2 linked regions of the Terriglobus roseus genome follow. The main gene of each other region encodes a partner of the protein of the gene in region 2 in a complex. Links are inferred from orthologs where the notes say so. Each region holds a gene or a part of one and is shown on either strand. Other genes may lie near its edges. The genes, in order: pdxT and pdxS.

Region 1 (3,223 bases), 290 kb from region 2 along the record:
CGATGGAGTGCGGGGTAGAGCGAACCTTGCTGGATGCGGAGTGCGTCGCTGGAGAGTTGTTGCACGCGTTCCGAGATGGCCCAACCGTGTTGTGAGCCGAGCGCGAGTGTGCGCAGGATCAGAAGATCGAGTGTGCCTTGTGGGAGGTCTAAGTAGTCGCCAGCCATGCTTCCCCTTTCACTTCGACAGAAGAGTACATGGGGTTGTTGTAGAAGTGCAAGGGGAGAGTTTGAAGATTCGTTGGCGGGGCTATAGAGCAGGCCGTTGGCCCTTGTTTGCCTGCACGGACTTACACCTAGGCCTTCGGCCTAGGCTAATATCTGGTCGCGCCTTTGGCGCTTAGGGCTTCGGCCGTTCGTGGGCCGTGGCTTTGCTAAGCGTTGTTGGGTTGGTCAGGTTTTACGGAGTGTTTATTGGCCCCAGATGAGCAGGGCGAAGAGGAAGATCCAGAGGACGCCCATGGCGTGCCAGTACCATGAGGTGCTGTCGACCATGATCTGGCGGGATTGGATTGTCTTCAGAGAGCGCAGGCCGACGATCGCGGCGACGAGCATGAAGATGCCGAGGATGAGATGGATGCCGTGGATGCCGGTGATGAGGTAGAAGAAGCGCGATGACGGGTTCGCGGAATAGCGGATGTGCTGCGCGAAGAGCTGTCGCCATGCGACGATCTGTCCCCATACGAAGGCTGCGCCGAGGAGCGTGGTGGCGATGAGCCAGGGGAGCGCTTTGCGGCGTGTGGGGCTGCCGAGGCCAAGCCATTCTTCCATGACGTCGATCTCGCGGAAGACGCAGCGGCGTGCGAGTTCGATGGTGACGGAGGAGAGGATCAGGACCGCTGTGTTGAGCCAGAGGATGGACGGGATGCCGATGGGGATCCACGTGCGGACGTAGTGGTTGTAGGCGTCGATGTGCGCGGCGTGCTTGGTGACGAAGAACGCGCTCACGAGCGTCATGAAGAAGATGAGGTCGCCCGCGAGGAACGAGAAGACGGCGAAGCGGTAGGTCTGGAGTTTTTCGCGAGGGCCTCGACGGCCTACGGGGTTGTTGCTCCAGTTGTCGCCATCGCCACCACCACCGGTGTGTTTGGGCTCGATGGGTGGGAGGCGTCCTCCGCCGATGTCGGCTTCGTCCGGGCGCCGGGGTGGGAGCTTTTCGACGACCTCATCGGGATGGAGGATGGTAGGCATGGGTGCACAACGCCGTTATGGCCTTGATAGTACTCCGCAAATGAGCCGCGTGCATGTGACGTGGCTCACAGTGGCAAGGTTATCCGTTGTGCGCGGCGCGGACGGAGTCGAGGAAGAGTTCGTGGACGCGCTTGTCGGTCGAGAGTTCGGGGTGGAACGTGGCCGCTAGAAGATGGCCTTGGCGGACGAGGGTGGGGGAGCCGTCGCGTTCCGCGAGCGTTTCGACGCCGGGGCCAGTCTGGGTGATGCGCGGCGCGCGGATGTAGACCATTTCGAATGGGCCACCGGGTAGGGTGGTTTCCGCTTCGAGGATGCGGGAGTCGTTCTGGCGGCCGTAGGCGTTGCGTTCTACCGTGACGTCGAGCGCGCCGAGGGACTTCTGCTCGGGGTGGGTGACGTGTTTGGCGATGAGGATCACGCCGGCGCAGGTGCCGAAGGTGGGCTTGGACTGGACGAATTCCTGGAGCGCGTCGAAGAAGCCGCCGCGTTCAAGCGCCTTGAGGAAGGTGGTGGATTCGCCGCCGGGGATCACGAGGCCGTCGATGTTTGCCAGTTGCTCAGGCTTGCGGATGAGGACCGTTTTTGCGCCACATTGCTGGAGCATACGGGCGTGCGCGTCAAAGGCTCCCTGAAGCGCGAGAACGCCGATGGTTGGCTGGAAATTGGCGGTAGAACTGTCGGCCATGGTTCATGATAGCTGCATTTTTCTTTTGAGGAGTGAGGTGTGCCGCTGAAGTCGTAAGCCTGATGTGGATGGTTTGCCCAACTGCCGTTACACTGTGGCGGTGAGTGAGTCTTTGAAATCTCTCCCGGATGCCATCCGCGAACGTCGCAGCACGCCCTCGTTCGATGGCAGCCCGATTCCGGCAGAGGATATCCGTACGATTTTGGAGGCGGGGATTGCCGCGCCTTCTGGGTATAACGTTCAGCCGTGGCGGTTTGTCGTGGTGCAGTCGCCGGAGCAGAAAAAGAAGCTGCGCGCGGCCTGCTACAACCAGGCCAAGGTTGAAGAGGCGTCCGTGGTGATTGCCTGCTGTGGCGACGTGGATAGCTGGCGTCGTGATGCGGACGATATTGTTCGCATGGGGTTGGAAGGCGGCATGAGCGAAGGCTATGCCTCGCAGTTGAAGAGTTACGTGGAGAGTTATCTTCTGAGTTTGAATGCCGACCAGATGCATGGCTGGCTGAACAAGCAGGTAACGTATGCCGCGGCCTACATGCAGTTGACCGCCGAAGTGATGGGCTATGACACGGCTGCCATGGAAGGCTTTGAACAGAACGAAGTGAAGGAAGCTCTGCGGCTGCCCTTGAGTTACTGGGTGGTGTCGCTGCTGGCGATTGGAAGATTGAAGGGGCCGGATAAGTATGACGGCGGCCGCTTCGATCTGAATCATGTGGCCTTTGCGGAAGAGTTCGGGAAGCCGCTGCGGTGAGGCGCGGCATCACAATCGCGCTACTCGGAGTTGCGGCGTTGGTGGCCGTGGCGGGCGCCTATATTTACTGGAACCCCTTATGGCTGGTTGACCGGTCAGTGAATATTTACCTGCGCGGTAAGGGGATTCAGCACCATTACGTGATGGTGGATGGCTACCGGATTCACTACCTGGAGGCCAAGCCTGAGGGGAATGGACCTGAGAAGCCGGTGCTGCTGGTGCATGGGCTGGGGGCTCGCGCTTCTGACTGGGCGAAGATGATTCCCGATCTGGCCAAGAGCGGGTACCACGTCTATGCGCCGGATCTGTTGGGGTATGGCGATTCGCCCAAGCCTGCCGATGGCGATTACACGCTGGATGGGGAAGAGCGCATTGCCACGGATTTTCAGCGGGCGTTGAAGCTGGAGCAGGTGGACCTGGGCGGTTGGTCCATGGGTGGCTGGGTTGCCATGAAGATGGCGCTGGATCATCCAGAGATGGTGCGGCGGTTGATGGTGTATGACTCGGCGGGAATGTACTTTGTTCTGGACTTTCCGCCTTCGCTATTTTCTCCGCATGACCGTGCCAGTTTCGATGCGCTGATGGACAAGATTGAGCCGA
Region 2 (3,074 bases):
GGAACGCGCCTCCTCGCAAACCTTCCGCGATCCGTCATCGTCCGAGCTGCGTGAGATCCATCGCATCCTCCGCGAACTTGCTGACGCCCCCCACGGCAAATCCACTGGCAAGCTGCACACTGAGCTTTACTCGCGTAACGAACTTGATCGCAAGGAACTCGACGTCCTGCTCGACGCCATGGGGCGTGCCGGCTACATCACGCTGGAATCGGCGAGCTTCGTCAGTCCCGAAGGCAAGGAGATCACCTATCGCCGCGCCCTCATCACACACGAAGGCCGAGAAGCCAATGACGGCGAGCCCATCATCGGCATCCAGATGCGCGACATCACAGAAACAGCCGCTCTGCCATCCAAGCGGTCACGCAGCCAGTCGAAGAACGGTTCTTCTGGGAGCCGCGCCAAATCGCAGAAGAGCGATCAGGAGAATACGCCACTCACCGCAGATCAGAAGATTGCGGACGCAGCTTTACGCACCTGGCGAACTGAGGAAGCAAAGAAGATGAAGAAACCGCCCTTCGTCATCTTTGGCGACCGTACCCTCCGCCAGATCGTCCTCGACAATCCCCGCTCCGTGGAAGATCTGGAAGACGTATCCGGCATCGGTGCTGCGAAAGCCGCCCGTTGGGGCGACGCGATCATAGCGGTCCTCCACGGCGAACTCCCGTTGCATGAAACCGCGGCCGCTCCGGTCCCCACGCCCGCAAAGGAAGCGAAGCCAACACCACAAAAAGACAGCTCTGCAACGCGTAACTTTACCCCGACACCTATGCGGCCTTCGACGCTTTCCTATCTCCGCGACTAACGCAGAGACCAAACAAGCAACAGCGATTCATGCGCACGAAACAAACCTCGACATCGCTGCTAAAATGAAGCTATCTCCGTCATAACATCCGGAACATTCGTCATTAAAAGGAGCATTTCGCCATGGCTGACCTGTCCTCTTCCAACGGCAACTACGCGCCGCACGGCCTTCGTCTCAAGACCGGTCTGGCGGAAATGCTCAAGGGCGGCGTCATCATGGACGTCATGAACGTTGAGCAGGCTCGCATCGCTGAAGAAGCGGGCGCCGTCTCCGTCATGGCGCTTGAGCGCGTCCCTGCCATGATCCGCGCCGAGGGTGGCGTGGCCCGTATGGCGAACACCAAGCTCATCAAGGAAATCATCGGCTCCGTCTCCATCCCCGTGATGGCGAAGGCCCGCATCGGCCACTTCGTCGAAGCGCAGATCCTGCAGGAGCTGGGAGTCGACTTCATCGACGAGTCGGAAGTCCTCACACCCGCCGACGACACTTTCCACATCGACAAGCACGCGTTCACCACGCCCTTTGTCTGCGGTGCACGCAACCTGGGTGAAGCGCTTCGCCGCATCGCGGAAGGCGCAGCCATGATCCGCACCAAGGGCGAACCCGGTACCGGCGACGTGATCCACGCTGTACAGCACATGCGCACCATGACACGCGAGATCAAGCAGCTGACCGTCATGAGCGACGACGAGCTGTACCACGCAGCCAAGAACCATGGCGCGCCGTACGAACTCGTCCGCATGGTCAAGGAACTGGGCAAGCTGCCAGTCCCGAACTTCTCCGCTGGCGGCATCGCCACCCCGGCAGACGCAGCCCTGATGATGCAGCTCGGCGCGGAGACGGTTTTCGTCGGCAGCGGCATCTTTATGAAGGAACGCGCCACCCCGCTGGACGTGGAGAACAATGCCAAGGAGCGCGAAGAAGCCGTCAGTCGCGCCACCGCCATCGTTCAGGCCGCCCGCCACTTCGACGACCCCAAGATCCTCGCGGAAGTCAGCGCGCAGGTTCTGGGAAGCATGAAGGGCCTCGCAGCCCTCGCCATCGAAGAAAAGGAACTCATGCAGACCCGCGGCTGGTAGCCGCATTTCCTACCAAAAAGTGGAGAACGGAAGCCGTGAGAGATCGCGGCTTCCGTTTTTTATGGTCGAAAACGGCCCAACGAGCCACCCAAATAGCCCTTAGAAACGCCAAACCACGCCAGTTCTACTAAAAAATGTAGATTTCTTAGCCTAAAAGCAAAAATATGCAACTTCTCATAGATTTTTGCGTCATAATCAGTGTGAGGGCGAGAGCGCCCGAAAGATTGCGGACGGTAGAGCCAACATCCCGCCGCTACAAGTTGCGTCACTGGCCTCCCCCCTATCGGCTTCATTGTCGATAGGGGCTTTTTTTGTTTGCCGTAAGCTTCCGCTTTGCTCGGCCTTCCGTCACATCCCATAAGCTGTCATGACGCTCGCGATTTCACATCTGTTCCGTCAGGGACCGCCGTACTATGGTTCTAATTTCCCGCCACAAGTTCTGCGAGGTCGACATGCGCCTTCACTTATCCGTACCGGTTCGTTCGGTGGTTCTCGCCTGTGGTTCGTTGCTGCCGATTATGTCGGTCACGCTTCCCGCTGCCGCGGCGCAAACTGCACCACAGGTAAAGCTCGACGGCACATGGCAGGGCGCAGTGCGTCAGCCCGACGGCAAAGACAACCGGTGGGTCGTGAAGATTGAGAAGGCGGACAATGGCTGGAAAGGAACCATGTGGTTCATCGACCAGAGATCTCCGGCAATCCCCATCGACAAGGTTGAGTTCGCTGACGGAACGCTGAAACTCAACATCGAGCGAGCCTTCATCAGCTATGAAGGCAAGATGTCGCCGGACGGTGACACCATCTCCGGAACCCGCACTCAGGGCGATAGTAAGGTACCGCTCATCTTCGCGCGCGCCACGACAGAGACGGCATGGGCCATTCCAGAGCCTCCGCCGCCGCAGCCCAAAATGGATCCCAACGCAAATCCATCGTTTGAGGTAGCTACCATCAAGCCTCAGGCGCCTGGTGACAAGGGATTCGCCTTCCTGCTGAATCGCGGAAATTTCATCGGCAAGGGGCTCACTCTTGAAAAGATGATGACGATCTCATTGGGCTTGAATGCGGTGCAGATTGTGGGGCTCCCCGACTGGGCCACGCAGGAAAAATATGACATCGATGCCAAACCGGACACGCCCGGACAGCCAAGCTTGAAACAGTTCATGAGTGAGGTCGCGAAACTCATGACGGATCGT

Evidence for each region.
Region 1: the proteins of pdxS (region 2) and pdxT are in contact, whole or in part, in a crystal structure (PDB 2ISS), measured with the Thermotoga maritima proteins. The link is inferred for Terriglobus roseus from one-to-one orthologs. Residues at the interface, in WP_004081493.1 of Thermotoga maritima: Met1, Glu2, Ile3, Lys4, Lys5, Gly6, Thr7, Ile9, Ile10, Gly13, Phe14, Glu16, Met17, Phe18, Lys19, Gly20, Gly21, Glu36, Glu37, Ala38, Gly39, Ala40, Val41, Met72, Ser76, Ile77, Pro78, Val79, Gly98, Asp100; in WP_004081494.1 of Thermotoga maritima: Val8, Gln9, Gly10, Asp11, Arg13, Glu14, Glu17, Lys30, Leu31, Gly45, Gly46, Glu47, Thr49, Thr50, Arg53, Ile54, Glu57, Met58, Arg105, Asn106, Arg110, Gln111, Val112, Glu113, Ser114, Phe115, Glu116, Thr117, Phe118, Val119.

The regions. Positions count from the first base shown.
Region 1 is NZ_LT629690.1:1,568,972-1,572,194, forward strand. The notes cover bases 73-3,059. They hold pdxT (pyridoxal 5'-phosphate synthase glutaminase subunit PdxT), read right to left. Parts: upstream 1,876-3,059; coding sequence 1,270-1,875; downstream 73-1,269. Other genes in these bases: BLT38_RS06630 (PadR family transcriptional regulator), read right to left, coding at 73-167; BLT38_RS06635 (cytochrome c oxidase subunit 3), read right to left, coding at 411-1,190; BLT38_RS06645 (nitroreductase family protein), read left to right, coding at 1,988-2,623; BLT38_RS06650 (alpha/beta fold hydrolase), read left to right, coding at 2,620-3,059. In the rest of the region: more of BLT38_RS06630, read right to left, coding at 1-72; more of BLT38_RS06650, read left to right, coding at 3,060-3,223. UniProt on the Bacillus subtilis protein: Catalyzes the hydrolysis of glutamine to glutamate and ammonia as part of the biosynthesis of pyridoxal 5'-phosphate. The resulting ammonia molecule is channeled to the active site of PdxS.
Region 2 is NZ_LT629690.1:1,863,002-1,866,075, reverse strand. What follows is about bases 65-2,902. They hold pdxS (pyridoxal 5'-phosphate synthase lyase subunit PdxS), read left to right. Parts: upstream 65-924; coding sequence 925-1,881; downstream 1,882-2,902. Other genes in these bases: BLT38_RS07940 (TIGR03435 family protein), read left to right, coding at 2,334-2,902; BLT38_RS07950 (RecQ family ATP-dependent DNA helicase), read left to right, coding at 65-802. Also shown: more of BLT38_RS07950, read left to right, coding at 1-64; more of BLT38_RS07940, read left to right, coding at 2,903-3,074. UniProt on the Bacillus subtilis protein: Catalyzes the formation of pyridoxal 5'-phosphate from ribose 5-phosphate (RBP), glyceraldehyde 3-phosphate (G3P) and ammonia. The ammonia is provided by the PdxT subunit.